2 regions of the Janthinobacterium sp. PSRC1-1 genome follow, and region 1 is predicted to be linked to the other one. Evidence: predicted binding sites of a transcription regulator. Region 1 holds the regulator's gene; the other holds the start of a gene.
The links. The regulator FliA, encoded in region 1, starts transcription of late flagellar genes. The targets are predictions, from matches to a motif close to CTAAAGTTTNNNNNNNNNNNGCCGNTA.
Positions count from the first base shown of each region.

Region 1 (11,142 bases):
GATGCCGTTGGGCACGGCGCTACCATAGGTGGCGCTGATGGCAGCCAGCTGGGCGGGGCTGGCGCCGGCCGCTGCGGCGGCAGTGTGCACGGCGGCGCCGGCCGCATTACCATAGGCGACGGCGGCAGCCGTGATAGCCGCTGGCACCAGCGGCACGGCCGTGACGGCGGACTGGTAGGCGGCGCGCGCGGCCAGCGAAGCGGCATCGGTCTGCGCCGCGGCAGCCACTTTCGCGCTGGTAATTTCCTTGCCGTCAGTAGCCGAGTAGACATCCCAGCTATTGGTACCCGTCTTGACATAGAAATTGGACATGGTGTGGGCATTGCCCAGCGAATCGAAAACCGGCACGGGGAATTGCTTGGTCCACGACTTTTGCTCGCCCACGCTGAACGGCACCACGGTCGGCATGGCCGAATTGGAATCGAGGTTGACCTGGGTATCGATCTTGGTGGTCGCCTGCGGCGCCATGTCGGACGGGTCGATCTGCAGCGGCACAACGGCGCCGGCCAGGATCTTGCCGTTCACATCGGCCGGATAGCCGGTCAGCTGGGCTTTCTGGGCATTGATGATGAAGCCGCTCTTGTCGACCTGGAACTGGCCGTTGCGCGAATACTGGATGGCACCGTTCACGCTGGTGCGGAAGAAACCGCCGCCATTGATGGCGATGTCGAGCGGATTCGACGAGCTTTCCAGGTTACCCTGGTTGAACAGCTGCGCCACTTGCGACACGGCCACGCCGATGCCGGGCTGGTTGCCGCCCACGCCATACAGCGAGTTGGCGTAAATGTCGGCAAACTGCGCCTGCGATTGTTTGAAACCCACGGTGGCCGAGTTGGCGATATTGTTGCCGATGACGTCCAGCGATTTGGCGGCGCCATTCAAGCCGCTCAGGCCTTGTTGGAAAGACATTGTGTTCTCCTGGTAGAAATTAGGGGTAGAGGGTCTACGCTACAAACGAGCGGCTTACAAAATCTGTTTCACATCGGCCATGGTGATGCTGCCCACGCCCGGCACGTTCAACTTCACGCCACCGGCGCCCGTCGACACGCTGGCGACCGAACCGAACATCAGCGCCGCTGCATCGGTGAGTTTGGCGCCGCCGCGCGTCGCTTCCACCGAAAAGGTATACGCGCCGTCGGCCAGCACGATCGGCTTGCCATCCTTGTCGAGCTCGGCGGTGGAACCGTTCCAGCCCAGCGGCAAGGTACCCGCATCCTGCGGGCCCAGGTCGATGGAATGGACTTCCTTGCCCGCGCTGTTGTAGATGATGACCTTGACGCTGTCGGCCGGTGTCGCCAGGTCCACGCCCAGCAGGGCCGCGCTCTTGCTCAGGGTGACGTTCTTGCCTGCCGTCAGCACGCCGTGGCCGATGATATTGGCCGCCTGCATGGATTCGGCCTGCTGGTAGCTGGTTTTCAGCGTTTCCAGCGTGGTATTGAGCTTGTTGACGCCGGTCACCGTGGACAGCTGGGCCAACTGGCTCGTCAGCTGCGCATTGTCCAGCGGGTTCATCGGGTCCTGGTTTTGCAGCTGGGTCACCAGCAGGGTCAGGAATTTGTTGGTTTCTTCCTCGACGCTGCCCTTCGCGGCCGTCGTCTTCTTCGGATTCATCGTCGCCATCAGGTCGGTGACGGTGGCGGTGCTGGTATCGATGGTTGCCATAATGGTCAGTCAGCCTTATTGGCCGAGCGTAAGGGTTTTCAGGAGCAGCGACTTGGCCGCGTTCATGGTTTCCACATTGGTCTGGTACGAGCGCGAGGCCGACAGCATGTTGACCATCTCGTCGACCGTATTCACGTTGGGCATGGTGACGTAGCCCTTCTCGTCGGCCAGCGGGTTCTTCGGGTCGTAGACCAGCTTCATCGGCGACGGGTCTTCGATCACCTTCTGCACCTTGACGGCTGTGGCGCCGTTGGCCATGGGCACGGCCTCGAACACCACCTGCTTGGCGCGGTAGGCTTCGCCGCTGGCGCTGGTGGCGCTGTCGGCATTGGCCAGGTTGCTGGCCACCGTGTTCAGGCGCTGCGCCTGCGCGCTCATGGCCGAACCGGAGACATTGAAGATATTAAACAGCGACATGATTATTGTCCTCCCTGGATGGCCGTCAGCATGCCCTTGATCTGCGAGTTGAGGAACGTCACGGCCGCCTCGTAGCGGATGGCGTTGTCGGTAAAGGCGTTGCGTTCAAGATCCATGTCCACCGTATTGCCGTCGACGGCGCCCTGGGCCGGCGCGCGGTACAGCAGCGGCGTGCCGTCGGCCAGGGTCTCGACCTTGCCGCCCGTGCTGCTGCCTGCGGCAGCGGCCACGCCCTTGCCCGGCAGATGCTGCGGCGCCGTGCCCTTCAGGGCCGGCGGCACGCCATCCTTGCGCGCCATCGCCCCCTTCAGCGCGCTGGCGAAATCGACATCGCGCGCCTTGTAGTTGGGCGTATCGGCATTGGCGATATTCGAGGCGAGCAATTCCTGGCGCGTCGAGCGCAGGCTCAGCGCCGTCTCGTTGAAGCGCATGTAATCGTCGAGTTTCCCTATCATGTCAGGCTCCGGAAAGATCTGCCACTGGCGCCCGAGATGGCGGAAGGATGGCGGTATAGTAATGACAGGAAACATAGTACGGCGCCCACCGGCAAGACCATCGCCGGATCAGACCGTACTTTTACCCCTTAATCGGCGCTTCAATCAGGGCTGCGCGCACTATCATGGCAGTATTCCAGAGGCCTATCACCATGAAAACACCGCTTGCTCTCCTTCTCGCTCTTGCCGCCCTGCCACTGCTGGCGCAGGCGCAAAACGCCGGCCGGCAGACCCCGGAAGCGCTGCGCAACAGCGTGGAACAATTCCTGCAAGTACAAAGCAACGGCTTGCCAGGCAAGGTGACGATCACCGTCGGCGCCGTCGATCCGCGCCTGAACCTGGCCACCTGCCCCGCGCCGCAAGCGTTCATGGCGCCAGGCGCGCGCGCCTGGGGCAAGACCACCGTGGGCGTGCGCTGCACGGCGCCTTCCAACTGGACCATCTATTTGCAAGCCAACGTGGCCGTCGTGGGCGATTACGTCGCCAGCGCCGTGCCGCTGGCGCAAGGGCAAGCCATCGACGCCAGCCAGCTGGTGACGATGCAGGGCGACCTGGCGGCATTGCCCGCAGGCATCGCCACCGACATGGCCCAGGTAGTGGGCGCCAGCACGAATATTTCATTGCCACCAGGCACGCCGATGCGCCTCGACACCCTGCGCCGCAAGCCGGTGGTCATGCAAGGCCAGCTGGTGCGTGTCGTTTCCAGCGGCAACGGCTTCCAGGTGGCATCAGAAGGACGCGCCATCGGCAGCGCTGGCGATGGCCAGACGGTGCAGGTACGCACGCAGAGCGGCCAGCAGATCAGCGGCGTGGCGCGCGCGGGTGGCATGGTGGAGGTCGCCTTTTAACGCGAATAGATAGCGATATTGTAGTCTGGCGCACTAAAGTTCCTGGATAAGATGCCGATAAGATGTCATATCCCGGAGTTTTTTGACTTCGACCAGACGAGGATCACGCTGTGAAAATTACCGATAACACCATTAAAAGCAATCCCGGCCTGCCGGTGGCGCCCGCGAATACCTCCGGCGCCCGGAATGCCGAGAAAGCCCAGGCAACACCGACGACGTCGGACAATGTACGCCTGTCGTCACAAGGACAGGCATTAGCGGCCAGTGCAACTGCCGGCAGCGGCGCCGTGTTCGACACGAAAAAAGTCGAACGCATCAAACTGGCGATCGCCGACGGCCAGTTCCAGGTCAACTCTGAAAAAGTGGCGGACGGTCTCCTCGACACAGTCAAGGACTTGCTGCACTCACGAAATAGATAGGTTCCCTCATGCAATCAGTGACTCCGTTTTCCAGCCTGCGCGACGAGCAACAGCTCATGACCACATTGCTGGCATTGATGAAAGAAGAACAGCGGCATCTGGTTGCGGCTGACATCGATGCAATCACGGAGCTCACGGTGCGCAAGACGGCACTCGTCGGACAATTGAGCCAGCTGGCGGCGCGACGCCACCAGGCGCTGGCGGCAGCCGGTTTCACGGCCGCCGAAGCGGGCATGGAAGACTGGCTGGCCGGCGCCAGCGAAGCCGAAGCGGCGCCCCTGTGGAACGCCCTGCTCGACACCACGCGCGAAGCGAAAGAACAGAACCGGCTCAACAGCATGCTGGTCAACAAGCACATGCTGCACACGCAAGGCGCCCTGAACGCCATGCGCCCCACGGCCCAGAGCGGCAATTTCTACGGCCCCAGCGGCCAAGCGATGACCAACACGGCCAGCCGGCGCGTCGTCATCGGCTAAGTCTCTTATTTGACAGCGATCCCCGGCAAAGTGCAGCGGCCTTGCCAGCTCAACCGTGCGCCGGACGCCCCGCGTGCTGGCGAAATTTCGCCGCGATGGCTTGTCCCTTCGCTGCGGCGGCGGCCTGCTGCGCCGGGGTCAGCTCATCCTGCAGCCAGTGCCAGTATTCATCCTGATACGGATTGGTGACGCCGGGCGCCAGGATATCGTCATAGACGAGGCGCAGGGCCAGCAGGTAGCCATACGCTTGCGGCGCATCCTTCTGCACCACCTCGCCATCGCGCAGGTAGGCCATCATCAGGGTAGCCACGCTGGAGAGTTCCGCCTCGTCCGCCTGCGCCGCCAGCTGGGCGATGGCTTGCCGCTTCCACGCCTGCACCAGCGGATCGTCGGGACGGTTGCGCAGCGCGCTGCGGTCGCCGAACGGCCCTTCCGACAGGAACAGGGTGGCCGCGCCCGGCACGCCCGCCTTGGCGGCAGTGGCCAGGTAGCCCAGTCGGTCCTCGCGCTGGCGCTGCGTCAGGCCCACGCACAGCTGCTGCTGGGCGGCTTTTTCCGCCTCCGTCATCTCGCGTCCCAGCTCGAATTCCAGCCCCGGCAAGCGGCTTTCGCGCTGGAAGACGATGCAGTCGTCGAGCAGGTTGTAGGCCGCATACGCATCTTCCGCCCTGCCGCTGGCGGCCAGGCGTTCGAGCCGCTGCGCCAGGGAAACAACAACGGGCGCTTCAGCCGCAGGGACGGAAGCATCGATATGCATATACGATTCCAGGCTGCGCCCCGCTGGTGCACTGGCGGCAGCGATCACCACAGATTGTGGCGCGCCGCCGTCGGGTGCGGGCCAGTACGCCAGCGCCAGTGCTGCCGCGATGGCAGCGGCGATGGCGACACTGGTGAATTTGACGTTCATGGTGAGGATGCGCGTGGATGGGAAGCGCACGTTACCACAGGCGCACGGCAGCTGGCCGCACGCTCAGCCGCCGGCTTTTTTCGCCTGGTGCCCCAGCCTGGCCAGCGCGGCCACGATGGTGTCCACGTGGTCGCCCTGCACTTCGATCACGCCATCCTTGACGGTGCCGCCCGAGCCGCACTGCGTGCGCAACTGCTTGCCCAGCAGGGCCAGCGCGATGGCGTCCAGCGCCAGGCCTTTCACCACGCTGACGCTCTTGCCGCCACGGCCCTTGGTCTGGCGCGACACGCGCACCACGCCATCGCCGGCCGGCGCCGCCTTGGCTTGCGCCTTGCACGCGCATTGCGCCAGCGGCTGGCGGCAGGCGGGACACATGCGGCCCGTTTCAGTGGAATACACGAGACCGCCCAGGGAACTGCTTTTCATGATGGAGAGATAAAAAGGGAGAAGGCGCGATTGTACCAAGCGCCGGGGTTCAGTTGGCCGGTGCCGGCGCAGGTGCCGGTGCGACGGGCGGCGTCGGCACTTCCGTCACCGTCTCGGGGATGCCCGACAAAATCGTCACGGCGACGCGGCGGTTGCGCGCGCGCCCTTCCGGCGTTTCGTTCGGCGCCACGGGGATGTTGTCGGCGTGGCCCACGGCCGTCAGGCGCGACGCTTGTACGCCGCTGGCGATGAACAGGCGCACCACGGCGCTGGCGCGCGCGGCCGACAACTCCCAGTTCGAGGCAAAGGTCGAATTGCTGATCGGCTGCACATCCGTATGCCCTTCCACCTGCACGTCGTGCGTGTCATCCTTGAGCAGCACGGCCACGGCGCGCAGCGCCTGGTCCGATTCCGCCGTCAGCGCTGCGGCGCCCGGATCGAACAGCACGCTGGCATTGATTTCCACGCTCACGCCGCGGCTCGTCTGCGTCACCCGCACCTTGCCTTCCTTCACCAGCGGCGCCAGCGTGGAGGTGAGGTCCTGCGCCAGGCGCGTCATGTGTTCGCGCTCGCGGCGGATGGCTTCCGTGCGGCGTTTCAGGGCGGGGTTCGGCAGCGCAATGGCTTGCGGCGCTTCCATGATGATGGGCGGCGCGCCCTTTTCCAGACTGAAGGCCTGGCCGATGGCATTCTGGAAGACGCGGTATTTGCCTTCGTTGACTTGCGAAATCGCATACATGACGACGAAAAAGGCGAACAGCAAGGTGATGAAGTCGGCGTACGAGATCAGCCAGCGGTCCTGGTTGTCCGGTTCCTCGTCATACTTCCTGCGCGCGCGCCGCATCATGCTCAGTGCTCGTGCAAGAGGCTGGCCACGCGCTCTTCGATGATGCGCGTGTGGTCGCCCGTGGCGATGTCGTACAACACGGCGGCCGTGATTTCATACTGCAGCACGCGGCGCGAGACGATGGCCTTGAGCTTGTTCGCCACCGGCAGGAACAGCAGATTGGCCAGGCCGACGCCATAAATGGTCGAGACAAACGCCACGGCAATGCCGCTGCCAAGCTTACTCGGGTCGGTGAGGTTTTCCATCACGTGGATCAGGCCCAGCACGGCGCCCAGGATGCCGATCGTGGGCGAATAGCCGGCCGCCGATTCCCACACCTTGACGGCCTGGCGTTCGGCCAGCTCGTAGGCGGAGATTTCCACGTCGAGCAGCTGGCGCAGCTTGTCGGGCGCGATGCCGTCGACGATCATGCGCAAGCCCTTGGCATTGAAGCGGTCGGCCGTGTTTTCCATCAGGCGTTCGAGCGCCAGCGGGCCGTCGCGGCGCGCCGTCAAACTCCATTGCCCGATGTCGCGCGCCAGCGCGGCGCGCGTGTCGGCTGGCGGCAGGAAGACCCAGCGCAGCATTTCCAGGCCGCGCACGAAGGTGCGCAGCCGCGTTTGCAGCAGCACGGCGCCGAAGGTGCCAATGACCACGATGGCGAAGGCGGCCGGCTGCAGCAGGGAGGCCATCTTGCCGCCTTCCAGTGCCTGGCCGACCAAGAGGCCGGCCAGCGCCAGCGCCAGCCCGATTACGCTGGACCAGTCCACGCCAGCTCCCTCAAGGTTGCCCGCAGGCGCGCGACGGCCTGGGTATGCAGCTGCGAGACGCGCGATTCGGACACGCCCATCACCGCGCCGATCTCCTTCAGGTTCAGCTCTTCTTCGTAATACAGGCCCATGAGCATTTTCTCGCGTGGCGGCAGCGCGTCGATGGCATCGATCACGGATTGCCGGAAATCGGTATCGAGCAGGGACCGCAAGGGGTCGCTGTCCTCGTCCACGCAATGGCGGTCGAGAAAGCTGTCATTGCCGTCCGGGTCATGAAAGTCTTCGTAGTACAGCAACTGGTGGCCGCCGCCGTCGCCCAGCATTTCCTGGTAATCGACGAGCGACATTTTCAGCAATTTCGCCACTTCCGACTCCGTCGGCGGGTGTCCCAGGCGCTGCTGCAAAATGCTCATCGCCTCTTCGATCTTGCGCATGTTCTGGCGCATGCTGCGCGGCAGCCAGTCACTGGTACGCAATTCGTCGAGCATGGCGCCGCGGATACGCAGCACGGCATACGTCTCGAACTGCGCGCCATGCGTCTCTTCATAGCGGCTGATGGCGTCGAGCAGGCCGATCATGCCGGCCTGGATCAGGTCATCGACCTCGACCGAAGGCGGCAATTTCGCCTTCATATGGTGCGCCAGACGCTTCACCAGCGGAATGTGCTCCGTCAGCAAATAGTCCTTGTTCGATTTCCCTTTGACCGTGTACATAGGCTGCTTATTGTTTTAACTGCTATCGTGTGCTGATGATGGATTCAGACGCTGAACTGGTGCGGGCTCCCCGTCTGGTACAAGGTGCCACCGAGCACCGGCGCCGCCGAACGGGCCAGCCGCTCGGCCAGTCCGCGAAACGCCACCGAGGCTCCCGCCAGCGGAAAGGCATCGACCACGCTGCGGCCCAGACGCGCCGCGCGGTGCAGATACTCATCGGCAGGCACCGATCCCATCGAGGTCAGTTTCACGGCCAGGTAGCGGCTCGCCGCCTGCGCCATATTATCGTATACCACTTTTGCCTCGGATTCGGAAGCGCCGGTGACCAGAATGCCGAACGGACGGCGTCCCAGCTCCTGGCTCAGACGCTTGATCAGGCAGTACGCGGCCTTGATCGAGGTGGCGCTGGTCGACACTTGCACCACGATGTCGGACGAGGCCATCAGCGGCACGGGGAAGCAATCGCCCGCGTCGGCGACGACGCCGTCGACCAGCACGATGCCGCTCTGGCGCGCCAGTACCTCGAAGGTCTTGCCCAGGCGGCGCAGTTCTTCCGCACCCGCATAGTCCATGCTGTCCATCAGGTGGTTGCGCGCGCCCAGGCTGGCCACGCCGAAGCCTTGCGGCACCTGGTGGATGACCTGGTTCAGGGCGCACTGCTGGCGCGCCACGTCGCGCAGGCTGGCACCGTGCGCCAGTCCCAGACGGGCGGCCACGCCATCGCTGCCGCCGCTGGCGTCGAGCAGCAGCACGTCATTGCCGCCGTAGACCAGCGAGGCGCCCAGGTTGACCAGCATGGCGCCCTTGTCGTCCTGCGGCGTGGCCGATAAAAATGTCATCACGCGCGGCTGCGGGCCGGCCAGCATGCGGCGCAGGCCTTCGGCCTGATCGAAATCGAAATTAGCCAAGGCGCACCCCGCGCGCTTCATTGTTGCGGGCGGCCGCCTGCGCCATCAGGAGCGGCAGTTCGGCATCGGAAAACTGCGTCGCCGCCGCATCGCGCTTGAGCTTGAAGGCGCGGTCGATCAGGTAGCCACGGTCGGCCAGGTACAGGTCTTCCGGCACGCGCTGGCCGTTCGACACATAAAACAGGTTCAGTTTCTGGCGGATCACCACGTCGAGCACATTGCCGATCGAGGCCGCTTCATCGAGCTTGGTCATGATGCAGCCGGCCAGGCCGCTGCCCTGGTAGGCGCGCACCACTTCGTTCAAGGTTTCCTGCGTCGCCGTGGAGTTCAGGCACAGCAAACGTTTCACGTCGGCGCCGGCGCCCGACAGCATGGCCACCTGCTCCGTCACCATCTGATCGCGCTGGCTCACGCCCACCGTATCGATCAGCACCGTGTGCTTGTTCTTCAATTCTTTCAAGGCGATGCGCAAGTCCGCTTCATCCTTCACCGAATGCACCATCACGCCGAGGATCTTGCCGTAGATGCGCAGCTGTTCGTGCGCGCCGATACGATAGGCGTCCGTGGTGATCAGGGCCAGCTTTTCCGGGCCGTGGCGCATCACGCAGCGGGCCGCCAGCTTGGCCGTGCTGGTGGTCTTGCCGACACCGGTCGGGCCGACCAGCGCAAACACGCCGCCCTGCTCCAGCATGGCGTCTTCATTGGCGACGGTATTCAGGTTACGACTGAGGACGGTTTTAATCCAGCGCATGCTTTGCGCGCCATCGAGGCCGGCGGGCAGCTTGTCGATCAGGTAGCGCGCCAGGCTGGCCGAGAAACCGGCGGCCAGCATTTCGCGCAGCACCACGGCTTTTTGCGGCTCGCGCTGCTGCGTCGAGCCCCACGAGATTTCCGCCAACTGGGTTTCCATCATGCCGCGCATGGCGCGGATTTCATTCATCATGCCGCTCATCTCGGCGGCGGCGTTCTCTTTGACGTGCGCCAGCGCGCTGGCCATCATCTGCTGCATGCGGGCCATGTCCACTGGCTCGCCGGCTGCCTGGCGCGGTGCGGCAGGACGTGGCGCAGCCGGGCGCTGGGCCGGGGCGGCCGGACGCTGCGGCGTGGCGAACTGGGTCTGCAACTGGGGACGGGGCTGCGACATTTCGGACGCGGCCGGCGGCGACGCCAGCGAAGCGGCATCGTCATTGGCCAGCGCGAGGATTTCCACCACGCCATCGGCCTGGCGGTTCGACAGGATCACGGCATCGGGACCCAGCGCTTCGCGCACCTTGCGCAGCGCATCGCGCGACGAGGCGCCCGTAAATTTCTTCACATTCATGACCGGCCTCCCAAGGCGGGGGGGGCGCAATATTGGCTGAACTGTGTGACCATCGTCGACTCCTGTTGCTTGGGTGCTGTCTTCCACATGGACACAGATCACCCGGACAGTTTCCATTATTAGCGATGCTTGGAGGAAATGATCGAAGGAACAGGACGGGAAAGTACCCGTTATTCAGTTTGCCAGCAGGAAATTGATGTTTTTTTGACCAAAAGCAAGGGCTGGGGTCAGACCCCCACTGACGCTAACGCAAAGCTCCGCGCTAACGCTAGCTCAGTCTGACCCCGGCATTAACCATCTCAACTACTGCGCGCCCACCAGCGCCGTGACGCGGATGGTCTTGGTTTCCGGCACTTCCGCATGCGACAGCACCTTCAGCTGCGGCAAGGCGCGGCGCAGGAAACGCGACAGCAGGGCGCGCAGCGGCGCCGGCACCAGCAGCACCGGCGTCAGGCCCAGCGCCTCCTGCTGCTGCGCGGCCAGGCCTGCCTGGTGGGCGATGGTATCGGCCAGGCCCGGCTCGATGCCGGCGCCGTCGCCGCCGTTGCCCATCGCTTGCATCAGCAAGCGCTCCAGGCGGCTGTCGAGGGTCATCACGGACAATTCGGCCGCACCGGGGAACAGTTGCTGCACGATGGCGCGGCCCAGGGATACGCGTACCAGCGCCGTCAGCTCGTTCGGGTCTTGCGTATTGACCGTATGCTCGGCCAGGGTTTCGATGATGCTGCGCATGTCGCGGATGTGCACGCCCTCGGCCAGCAGGTTCTGCAGCACTTTTTGCAGGGTCGACAGCGACAGCATCTTCGGCACCAGGTCTTCCACCAGGCGCGGCGCATCCTTGCCCAGGTGATCGAGCAGCGACTGCACTTCCGCGCGGCCCAGCAGTTCGGAAGCGTGCGAGGTGATCAGGTGGTTCAAGTGCGTGGCCACCACGGTGCCCGCATCGACCACCGTG
Region 1 is NZ_JAFCWK010000005.1:139,993-151,134, reverse strand. It holds gene ACP7DW_RS12495 (flagellar hook protein FlgE) at 1-909, opposite strand, end outside; gene ACP7DW_RS12490 (flagellar hook assembly protein FlgD) at 964-1,662, opposite strand; gene flgC (flagellar basal body rod protein FlgC) at 1,678-2,079, opposite strand; gene flgB (flagellar basal body rod protein FlgB) at 2,082-2,534, opposite strand; gene flgA (flagellar basal body P-ring formation chaperone FlgA) at 2,726-3,421, shown strand; gene flgM (flagellar biosynthesis anti-sigma factor FlgM) at 3,532-3,840, shown strand; gene ACP7DW_RS12465 (flagella synthesis protein FlgN) at 3,849-4,316, shown strand; gene ACP7DW_RS12460 (hypothetical protein) at 4,366-5,223, opposite strand; gene ACP7DW_RS12455 (translation initiation factor Sui1) at 5,287-5,649, opposite strand; gene motD (flagellar motor protein MotD) at 5,699-6,493, opposite strand; gene ACP7DW_RS12445 (flagellar motor protein) at 6,499-7,245, opposite strand; gene ACP7DW_RS12440 (RNA polymerase sigma factor FliA) at 7,227-7,958, opposite strand; gene ACP7DW_RS12435 (MinD/ParA family ATP-binding protein) at 8,003-8,866, opposite strand; gene flhF (flagellar biosynthesis protein FlhF) at 8,859-10,187, opposite strand; gene flhA (flagellar biosynthesis protein FlhA) at 10,491-11,142, opposite strand, start outside.

Region 2 (11,142 bases), on a different contig from region 1:
CGACCTGGGACAGAACCTGCTGGTCTTGCGCATCGACGCCGACATGCTCGCCTCGCGCACGCAGCGCCGCCACCCGCGCCTGAACGCCCGCGCCCGCTCGACCCTGGAACAGATCGACGCCACGATTAAAAGCGTGCGGCAGATCATCAACGACTTGCGTCCCACCGTGCTGGACCTGGGCGTGAATGCGGCCGTCGAATGGCAGGTGGCGCAATTTCGCCAGCGCACGGGCATCGCCTGCGAAATCAGCGAGAGCCATGACGATATCTATTTGAGCGACCAGTGCGCCACGGCCCTGTTCCGCATCCTGCAAGAGTCACTCAGCAATATTTCCCAGCATGCGCATGCCAGCCGCGTGCAAGTCAAGCTGGAAAAGTGCCGCGACACCGTATCGATGAGCGTCAGCGACAACGGCGTGGGCGCGGCCATCGACGGACGCAACAAGCTGGGCTCATTTGGCCTGGTGGGCATCGAGGAGCGCATCAAGTTACTGGGTGGCACTTTCTACATCGAAAGCAGCCCCGGCGCAGGCATGCGCGTGCATGTCAGCGTGCCGCTGGGCGCGGACGCCACGGCGTTTCCCTACCAGGAAGATGGCCGGGCCAGCGCCTGACAGCCACATCCCGCATGAAACACGCTGCGCTTGCGTATTTTGTAATTAGATGCAGTATTGATGTAGAACAACTCAGCGCCAGCCCGCCATGGGCCAGGCATTCCTCGACTATTTACCAGGAGTACACACCCGCCGCTCTCCCTTGTTGCACTGTATTTCCCACAACGCTCTTTACCACAAGGACATTCATGGATACGAACGACAGTTTCAAGGCAATTGCCGATTTGAATTTGGACGCGATCAAAGTCAAGCTGATGCACCGGGAGTCAGGCGAAGGATGGAGCCTGGAGAAGGCCAATGCGGTGGAATTCGAATACCGGCGTTTCCTGATCCTGATGAAACAGTTTCCGCAAGAAGAAACGGCGCCGCTGATGGATGTCGATACCTTCTGGCACTACCACATCCTCGACACTCTGAAATATGCGGCGGACTGCGAACAGGTGTTCGGCTACTTCCTGCATCACTTTCCGTACATCGGCCTGCGCGGCGAAGACGACGAAGCGGCGCACCAGCGCGTGGGCGAGCGCATGAAACAGCTGTATGAGCAAACGTTCGGGGAAGATTATATCCGCGCAGAAACGGCGTATTCAGGGCGCGCCGTACAGGCGGCGTATTCAGGACGGGCCGTGCAGGCCGCGTATTCAGGGCGTGCGGTACAGGCGACGTCCTACTCGGGCCGGGCCGTGCAAACGGCGTTTTCCAGCGCGGCGGTGCAGGCGACGGCGTATTCAGGGCGCGCGACGGGCTCTGCCAGCACGGCATTTTCCAGCGCGCCCGCCACCTTGGCAGCAGCGCTGCTCAAGTCGTCTTCGAGCGGCCTGGAAATGGGGCGTTTCTATGTCGATCGTCCGGTGCTGAACCGCGACCCGCAATAGCAAAAACAGATGTGGCTGCCGCACGCGGCAAGCCTGACTTACCCAGACGGCACCTCTCAGTTTGCCGTCTGTCAGGCGCTCTTAGGCAGCCATCAACTCGCGCAGTTCACGAATGCTGAAATCGCTGATTTCATGCATCCGGATGAGGATCGTGGCGCCGATCGGCAAGGTGTTGTGACGAATCTTGCTGATGACCGGTGGCGCCACTTCCAGCGCTCGCGACAGGGCGGCATCGTTTTTCAGTTGCAGCTTGTCGATGATCGCATCGAGGACGCGATTCGGGTTGTAGGTAGGCAAAGAGGTAATTTGTTTGAGAGACATGATCGAAAATCCGTACTTGTTGTATTAAGGCAAAAAGAAACCGAATGTCTCTTCTGCAATAATTCAGGGTAAACACACTAAAAAGCGCCATCACTTATGCGGCTTTTAGGCCACAAACAATATAATACACGCTATTGTTGATTTTTGCGTAACTTAAAGCAAAATTGTGATAATTGAAGAGAATTGACGCACTTGGAATGTGCTAGAGGATAACTCAAATCGGAAAAATTTGCTGCACGTCATCAATTTTTACGATGAGCAACACCGCCGTGCATCAGCCAGGCTATGGCCATGAGGGTGCCCAGGCGGGCCATGTCGGCGGATAAATGCCAGCCTTGCGCGGCCAGGCCGGCCGGGGTGGCCGGAAGGCAAGTGCCGGGGAAGGCGTCCAGGCAGCACCAGGCCAGCTGCCGGCGAATTTCATCGGGCGGCGGTGGCGGCTGCAGCGCACGTTCGCGACGCCGCATATAGGCGCGCACCTGTTCCTTGCTGGGGTGACTCGTAGCTCGCATGGATCGCTCCTGCTGACGGAAACTGCGTCGCGCTAATTGTAGATGCCGAGCCCGCCACAACTAGCCAGGACGCGTGACGACATTGCTCACCATATCGCCAGCGCGCCATGATGCGTTTGCGTTGCATCAAATGGCAAGGCCCCGGTGTTGCGCCGAAGCCCGCACTGCGCCATGCTCCAGCGGCCTGGCGGCCAATAGCTGGCTCTTATTTCTTTTGCTGGCGCACGCGCTGTTGCTGTTTTTCCTGCGTTTGCTGGCGATTCTGCTTGCGCTCGAACAGGGTGACCGCATCTTTCTTGGCTTGCTCGGCGGTACGCATTTCCTCATGCGCATCGTGCGGAACAAAAAATTCGGCATCCTGCGCCGCCACGACCAGCTTGATGGCGGCGTCGTCGTCGAGGTCATACAGTTCCGTCAGGACGGTGGTGACCTCGTCCAGGTATTCTTCGTAAGTGAGGGTGGTCATGCTGTAGTCCTTAAGTGAATGGCGCGCCGCCGCAACGGCGCGCTGCGCACCGGTCCGGCAAAGTGCGCAGATAACCGGCCATTTTACCCGATGCCGGCCGTATCGGCAGACAGCGACTGCAAGGCATCGGCCACGCGCGCGTAGCGCAGGCGCACGCCCAGCTCGCGTTTGAGGCGCGTATTGTGCAGGCGGCGCGATTCGGACATGAACGACAACAGCATCGGCGTGACCACTTGCCGCAGCTCGGCACGCGGCAGGCGCGGCGGGCGCGGCAAGCCAAACGTATCGGCCACAGCATCGAAATATTCCGCCATCTTGAGTTCGCTGTCATCGCTGGCGTGATACACGCGTCCCGGTTTGCCGCGCCACAAGGCCCGTTCGATGATGCGCGCCAGATCATCGGCATGGATATGGTTGGTGTACACATCGTCGCCAGCGGCCAGGGCCGGCGTGCCTTCGCGCAGGCGCTTCAGGGGCAGGCGATCATCCGCATAGATGCCGGGCACGCGCAGGATGGCCACGCTGGCGCCGCGGCGCGCGCCCCAGCCCCGTAAAACCTGTTCCGCATCCACGCGCCGCTTCGCCCGCGCATTCGCCGGCGCAACCTGCCGCGTTTCATCGACCCAGGCGCCGCCGCAATCGCCATATACGCCGCTGGTACTCACATACACCAGGCGCGCATGCTCGGGTAAAATGGCGACCAGATTGCGCGTGCGCCGGTCCAGCAAGCCCGACGACAGGGGCGGCGCCAGGTGCACGATCGTCGGCGCCAGTCCCGCCAGCCGTTTCAGGCTGGCGCGGTCGTCGAGGTTGGCCACGATGGGCACGGCGCCGGCTGCCCGCAGCTGCGCGCAACGCGCCGGCTGGCTGGTGACGGCAAAGACGCGAAAACGCGCCGCTAGCTGCGGCAGCAGCCGCAGGCCGACGTCGCCGCAGCCGAGGATCAGCAGGCGCGGCAAGCCCACCGGCTTGCGCAAAGAGTGCATTAACATATTTTTCATCTCAAGGATTGTATGACTTTTCAAATTACTGTTCAGCCCAGCGGCCACCAATTCAGCTGTGAAGCGGACGAAACCGTCCTGTCGGCGGCGATCCGCGCCGGCGTGGGCTTGCCATACAGCTGCAAGAGTGGCGCCTGCAGCTCCTGCAAGGGCAAGATCGTGTCCGGCAATGTACAGCATAAGCCATACCAGGCCCGCTCCCTGACGGAAGAGGAAGCGGCCGCCGGCTACTCGCTGCTGTGCTGCGCCGTGCCACAGGGCGACCTGGTGGTGCAGGCGCGCGAAGTGGCGGGCAGCAGCGACTATCCGATCAAGAAAATGCCGTCGCGCGTGACCACCATCGAAAAAGTCGCGCCCGACGTCGTCGTGCTGACCCTGCAGCTGCCGGCCAGCGAGCGCCTGCACTACCGCGCCGGACAGTATATCGAAATCATGCTGCGCGACAACAAACGCCGCAGCTACAGCATGGCCAGCGCGCCCGTCGACGGCGGCCCCGTGAGCCTGCACATCCGCCACATGCCGGGCGGGCTGTTCACCGATCAGGTGTTCGGCAGCATGAAAGAGCGCGACATCCTGCGCTTCGAAGGCCCGATGGGCACCTTCTTCCTGCGCGAAGATTCCGACAAGCCCGTCGTGCTGCTGGCCTCGGGCACGGGCTTTGCCCCCTTGAAAGCCATCGTCGAGCACATGATCAACGAGCAATCGCCGCGCCCGATCACCCTGTACTGGGGCGCACGCCGTCCGCACGACCTGTACATGGATGCGCTGTGCCGCCAGTGGGCCGCCGACTTGCCGCAGTTCACCTATGTGCCCGTCGTCTCGGAAGCGCTGCCGGAAGACGCCTGGAGCGGCCGCACGGGCTTCGTGCACCAGGCCGTCATGGCCGACCTGCCCGACATGTCCGCGTATCAGGTGTATGCCTGCGGCGCACCGATCGTCGTCGAGTCGGCCAACCGCGATTTCGTGCAATTGTGTCAACTTCCAGCCGACGAGTTCTACGCGGACGCCTTCACCACCGAAGCCGACCTGGCCAAGTAAGCGTCACCTTCCAGACAGCGGGGCGCGGCTGGCGCGGCGCCCGCTGCCGCCCCCTCCCCGCTGTTCCCTGGAAATCTCATGTCCCTCGCGTCCGCCGGCAACGGCTTCAGTATCCTGCGTCACCGCAACTTCGCCTGTTATCTTTCCGCCCGCGTGCTGGGCACCGTGGCCGTGCAGATGCAAAGCGTGGCCATCGGCTGGCAGGTGTACCAGATCACGGGCAGCCTGTTCGACTTGGGCCTGATCGGCCTGGCGCAGTTCGCGCCCTTCCTCGTGCTGATCTTGCCGGCCGGCCACGTGGCCGACCGCTACAACCGCCGCAACATCATCGCCTGGTGCCTGGCGGCGCAGCTCGCTTGCGCGCTGGCCTTGCTGGCGTTTACGTTAAGCAGTATTTCCATCGTCTGGCCCGTGTTTGCCGTGCTGGTGCTGTTCGGCAGCGCGCGCGCCTTCATGATGCCGGCCACGCAAGCCGTGCTGGTGAACATGGTGCCCACGCAACACTTCAGCCGCGCCGTCGCGCTCAGCTCGTCGAGCTCGCACGTGGCCATCATCCTGGGCCCTACCCTGGGCGGCCTGCTGTATTACTTCGGCCCCAAGGTGGTGTATTTGATTTCGTCCGCGCTGCTGGTGCTGTCAGTGCTGCTGATGCGCGCCACCACACCGGCGCCGCAAGTGGTGCAGCGCGCCCCAGTCAGCTGGCATACCCTGCTCGAAGGCTTGCGCTTCGTCTGGTCGAAACCCATCGTGCTGGGCGCCATTTCGCTCGACCTGTTTGCCGTGCTGTTCGGCGGCGCCACGGCCCTGTTGCCGGCGCTCGCGCATGACGTGCTGCATATCGGCCCAAGCGGCCTGGGCTTGCTGCGCACGGCGCCGGGCGCCGGTGCCGCCCTGTGCTCGATCGTGCTGGCCATCTTCCCCATCACGCGCCGCGTGGGCGCGTGGATGTTCGGCGGCGTGGCCGTCTTTGGCCTGGGCACCCTGGTACTGGGCAGCACCAGCTATTTCCCGCTGGCGCTGGCGGCGCTGTTCCTGATGGGCGCCGGCGACATGGTCAGCGTCTACATCCGTCACCTGCTGGTGCAGTTCGAGACGCCCGACGAGATCCGCGGCCGGGTCAGCGCCGTGAATGCCGTCTTCATCGGCGCATCGAACGAACTGGGCGAATTCGAATCGGGCCTGACGGCCGGCTGGTTCGGCCTGGTGCGCGCCGTGCTCTTCGGCGGCGCCGCCACCCTGGCCGTGACGGGCGTGTGGGCCGTGCTATTCCCCGTGCTGTCGCGCATGGACCGCTTCCCCCACCACGAAAAGGAAACGGCCGCCAGGACGGCCACCGCGGCAAGCGCATAAGCTATAAGATGCGCTATTGCTACTGACGACACGGCACCATGAAAATCACGTTTCCCTTGCACAGCTTCATCCGCAGCCGCCCCCACCTGAGCATGGCCACGGCCATCGGCGTGGCGGCCGGCCTGCTGCTGCCCTCGTCCTGGCAACAGATGACGCGTTTGCTGACGGCGTGGAACGTCGCCGTCTGGTTCTACCTGGCGACGATGGCCTGGATGATGATGCGCGCCAACCATCACAAGGTCAAAGCCATGGCGGCGCGCCAGGATGAGCGGGCCGCCACGGTCCTGTCGGCCCTGTCCGTCGCCTCCGTGATGAGCCTGGTGGCCATCGTCTCGCAGCTGTCCTCGATGAAAGACATGGCGCCGGACGAGCGCGCGCTGCATTACGGCTTGACGATCCTCACCCTGGTCGGTTCCTGGTTTCTCGTCGGCACCCTGTTCTGCTTTCATTATGCCCACCTGTATTACCAGGCCGACCCCGCGCTGCGCCCCCTGAAGTTTCCCGACGATGAGCAAAACCCCGATTACTGGGATTTTCTGTATTTCGCCTTCACCATCGCCGTGGCCGTGCAAACGTCGGATGTCTGCGTGCAGACGCGGCTGATGCGGCAGATCGTGCTGGGGCAATCCGTGCTGAGCTTTTTCTTCAACCTGGTCGTGCTGGGGCTGTCGATCAATATCGCCGCCGGGCTCATCAATGGCTGAAAAATAATTTCGTAGCGGAAACTTGACCTGACTGAAGGGTTAAGCTCATCTTAATCGTGCGACCCCTCTTGAAATACTGGAAAGAGGAGTAAGATAAGTTCCATGCACAGAGGTCATGTGCATGAGGCAGCAACCAGGCCGCAGCACGCCTGAGATGGGTTTTTTTTGAATTGACAGGAGTAAGCATATGCAAATCAATATTCATACCGACAGCACCATCGCCAACACCGCTGGACTGAACGAACATGTGCAATCCGTACTTGAAAGCGCACTGAACCGCTTCCGCGACAACCTGACCCGCATCGAAGTCCACATCAGCGACACGAATGGCCCGAAAGGCGGTGCCGACGATATCCGCTGCGTCATGGAAGCACGCGTTGCTGGCTATCAACCGATTGCCGTGACCGAACAGAACGCCACCGTGCATCAATCCGTTGCCGGCGCCACCGACAAACTGAAACGCGCCATCGATAGTGCCCTGGGCCGCCTGCAAGACAGCAAGCGCCACGCCACCGGCAAGAATGCCGTGATCGATACGGCCGAAGCGGAAGAAACCGCCGAGTAATTCCCCACCCGCAGGATTTCCAGAGACTGAGGCAGCCGTTCAAGGCTGCCTTTGCACATCTGGCCCGCCTTTCGCGCGCGGCAACAACAATAGTCAAACCAGCATTGCTCCAGCGTATTGACGCCGCAATGAAATAATTGTCGTATTTCTCACAGTAAGTGACATCAAGCAAGCCTTTGCCGTGACGGCCAAGGCCGCTTTACGCTATCATGAAGCTACCGGCCCTCTGCTCGCGCGCGCCGGCTTTTTGAAAGTATGATTGTGGAACAGATCGGCAACTTCGGCGCTTCAGGCTGCAACATCGGCGATTTACAGCTATTTAGCGATGCTGCGGATAGCCAGACGGCCGCCATGCTGGCGCCCTGCCCCGTGATGCGCCTCGAAGCGGGCGAAGCCATTGCCGACAGCCAGGGCACCAGCCTGTACATCGTCCTGCGCGGCTCGCTGGCCGTGGCGGCCGACACCCACACGGGCATGGATGACGGCACCGTCAGCAAGGTCTTGCCCGGCGAAAGCGTGGGCGAACAATCGGTGCTCGATGAAGCGAGCAACCTGGCCGCCATTTCCGCCCTGGAAGAAACCGATTTGCTGGTGATCGACGCGGCCGTCGTCTGGGAATTGATCGAACAATCGAACGGCCTGGCGCGCAATCTGCTGCGCTTGCTGTCCTTCCGCATCCGCGCCGCCAATGCCCTGCTGCGCCGGCGCCAGAAACTGGGCGAATTCTACCGCCAGCTGTCGATGGTCGACAGCCTGACGGGCCTGTACAACCGTGCCTGGCTGACCGATTTACTGCCCAACATGATCATCACCGCCCACGCCAGCGGCTCGCCGCTGTCGCTGGTGATGATAGACCTCGACCATTTCAAGCGCTTCAACGACACGCACGGCCACCAGGCGGGCGACCAGGCGCTGCGCATCGCCGCGCAAGTGCTGGGCGCAGCCCTGCGGCCCACGGATTTTGCCGTGCGCTATGGTGGCGAGGAAATGATGGTGATCTTGCCCGATACCAACGAACACGTGGCCCTGCGGGTGGCCGAGCGCCTGTGCGAACGCATGCAGCACGCCGTCATCTTCGCCGACATGCGCAGCGCGCTGCCGCACATCACGGGCTCCTTCGGCGTGGCCAGCCTGGCGGCGGAACAGGACGACGAGGCACTGATCGCGGCCGCCGACGCGGCGTTATATCGCGCCAAGGCAAGCGGACGCAACCGCGTAAGCACCTGAAATTCTCAGGCGCTTCCGGCGCATTCAGTAATAATGATCAGGCAGCCTTGCTGTCGGCCGGCTTGGCCGCGTCATCCTTCTTGCTGCTGTGTGCGGCGATGAAATCCGCATAGCCCTTCTGCACCAGCTCGTACGTCTTGTCGATATTGCTGGCGATATCGCCATTCAGCACTTTCAAGCCGCCCAGGATGTCGCGCGCTTCCTTGAAGCCTTTTTCCATGCCGCCGCTGATGGTGTCCATGAACTTGGTCAGGGCCGCATCGTCGTCCATGCCGGGATTCTGTTTTTTGAACGCATCAAAAAACCCCGTCGACAGCGACACGATGCGGCTCGCCGTCGCTTCGGCGCTATTATCCTGCGAGGCAGCGTTCTGGATCGCATCGTCGCCGTACTGGCCCTTCAGCGCTTCATTGATATTCGTGATGGCCGTCTTGTACAGCAGCGCCAGCGGCTCGTTTTCCGAACCGATCGAGACATTCAGCGACGCCTGCATGATGGACGCGTTCAACTGCAGCTTGCTGCGCTCGTTCACGCTCATTTCAGTGTTGGCGCCGTCCTTTTTCTGGACTTTATCGTCCTTGCCGGCAACGCCCGTACTGACGGAAGTCACGGAAGGGGTGGAATTGCCGCTTGCGGCGATGGGAATTGACACGATAGACCTCCTTGAACGGGCAATATATGCCACCATGCGGGAAACGCCATGATGACCATCCTCTCGTGTAGTATCGGCAGGTTTTCAGAAAACTGTAGCCGCGACGCTTTGAGCGGCCCAGATAACCAATTCAGCAACGACCATCAATGACTACCCAGACTTTCCTTTGGCACGACTACGAAACCTTTGGCGCCCAGCCGCGCCGCGACCGCCCGGCCCAGTTCGCAGCCATCCGCACGGATGCCGAACTCAACGAGATCGGCGAGCCGATCATGCTGTATTGCCAGCCGGCAAATGATTTCCTGCCCGACCCACAAGCGTGCCTGATCACGGGCATCACGCCGCAGCAATGCTTGCAGCTGGGCGTGCCCGAGCACCAGTTCGCCGCCACCATCGAAGCGGCCTTTTCGGAACCGGGCACCATCGGCGTAGGCTACAACACCATCCGTTTCGACGATGAAGTCACGCGTTTCCTGTTCTGGCGCAACCTGATCGACCCGTATGCGCGCGAATGGAAAAACCATTGCGGCCGCTGGGACATCCTCGACGTGGTGCGCATGACGCACGCGCTGCGCCCGGAAGGCATGCAATGGCCGAAGCGCGACGATGGCCAGACCAGTTTTAAACTGGAACACTTGAGCAAGGCCAATGGCCTGGTGCACGAAGCGGCGCACGATGCGCTGTCCGACGTGCGCGCCACCATCGCCCTGGCCCGCCTGATCCGCGAAAAGCAGCCGAAACTGTTCGAATTCTGCCTGGCCCTGCACAAGAAGGACAGGGTCGCCAGCGAAATGGGCATGCACCTGGCCGCCGCCGAGCGCCAGCCCTTCCTGCACGTGTCGGGCATGTTCCCCGCCGAACGCGGCTGCCTGGGCGTCGTCTGGCCGCTGGCCACGCATCCGAGCAATAAAAATGAAATTCTCGTCTGGGATTGCGCCTACGACCCGCGCGAACTGTTCTCGCTGGACGCCGACACCATCCGCACGCGTTTGTTTACGCGCAGTGACGCCATGCCGGAAGGCATGACGCGCCTGCCCGTGAAAAGCGTGCACCTGAACAAGTCACCCATGCTGGTCGGCAATTTAAAGACCCTATCGCCGGCCATGGCCGCGCAGTGGGGCATCGATGTGGATGCGGCGAAGGTCAACGCCCAGCTGGCCGCCACGGCGCCGAACATGGATGCCATCTGGGCCGAAGTGTTTCAGCGCCCGGGCGCGAACGTCGCGCTGGACGTGGATGAGGATTTGTACAACGGTTTCGTCAGCAACGACGACCGCCGCCTGCTCGAATCCTTGCGCCGCGACACGCCGGCCAAGCTGGCCACGGCCCGCCCCTCGTTTGCCGATGAGCGCCTGCAGGAATTGCTGTTCCGCTACCGCGCCCGCAATTTCCCGCAAACCCTGAGCGAAGCGGAAAGCCTGCGCTGGGAACAGCACCGCGCCGCCCGCCTGTTCGACGGCGACGGCGGCGCCCGCACCATCGAGATGCTGTTTACGGAAATCGACGTGCTGTCGGAATCGGTGGATGAGCGGGGAGAAGAGATACTGGGCGAGCTGTACGACTATGCGGAGATGGTGGCGCCCATGCGCGACTGAAGGACCAGGCCGGGTAGGTCGGATTAGCGGGGCAAAGCCCCGCGTAATCCGACAACATTGTTGACGTTACCGGTGTTGTCGGGTTACGGCCGCTGGCCTAACCCGACCTACATCTTTTATGGGTGATGTTTATACCGAACGATGTTGATTGATCGCATCGCGCGTTTCAATGGCCACGCGGCGCGCCGCGTCGGCGAAATCTTCGCCCGCTTGCGGCGTGGCG
Region 2 is NZ_JAFCWK010000003.1:331,519-342,660, forward strand. It holds gene ACP7DW_RS08100 (CHASE domain-containing protein) at 1-613, shown strand, start outside; gene ACP7DW_RS08105 (glycine-rich domain-containing protein) at 802-1,488, shown strand; gene ACP7DW_RS08110 (hypothetical protein) at 1,570-1,809, opposite strand; gene ACP7DW_RS08115 (hypothetical protein) at 2,052-2,321, opposite strand; gene ACP7DW_RS08120 (hypothetical protein) at 2,527-2,787, opposite strand; gene ACP7DW_RS08125 (SDR family oxidoreductase) at 2,871-3,788, opposite strand; gene ACP7DW_RS08130 (CDP-6-deoxy-delta-3,4-glucoseen reductase) at 3,801-4,826, shown strand; gene ACP7DW_RS08135 (MFS transporter) at 4,905-6,176, shown strand; gene ACP7DW_RS08140 (DUF1345 domain-containing protein) at 6,215-6,880, shown strand; gene ACP7DW_RS08145 (HPF/RaiA family ribosome-associated protein) at 7,068-7,445, shown strand; gene ACP7DW_RS08150 (GGDEF domain-containing protein) at 7,707-8,672, shown strand; gene ACP7DW_RS08155 (DUF5610 domain-containing protein) at 8,710-9,324, opposite strand; gene sbcB (exodeoxyribonuclease I) at 9,471-10,919, shown strand; gene pyrF (orotidine-5'-phosphate decarboxylase) at 11,049-11,142, opposite strand, start outside.
Region 2: ACP7DW_RS08155 (DUF5610 domain-containing protein) is a predicted target of FliA. The motif match lies at 9,396-9,422, and genes of this name have one in related genera.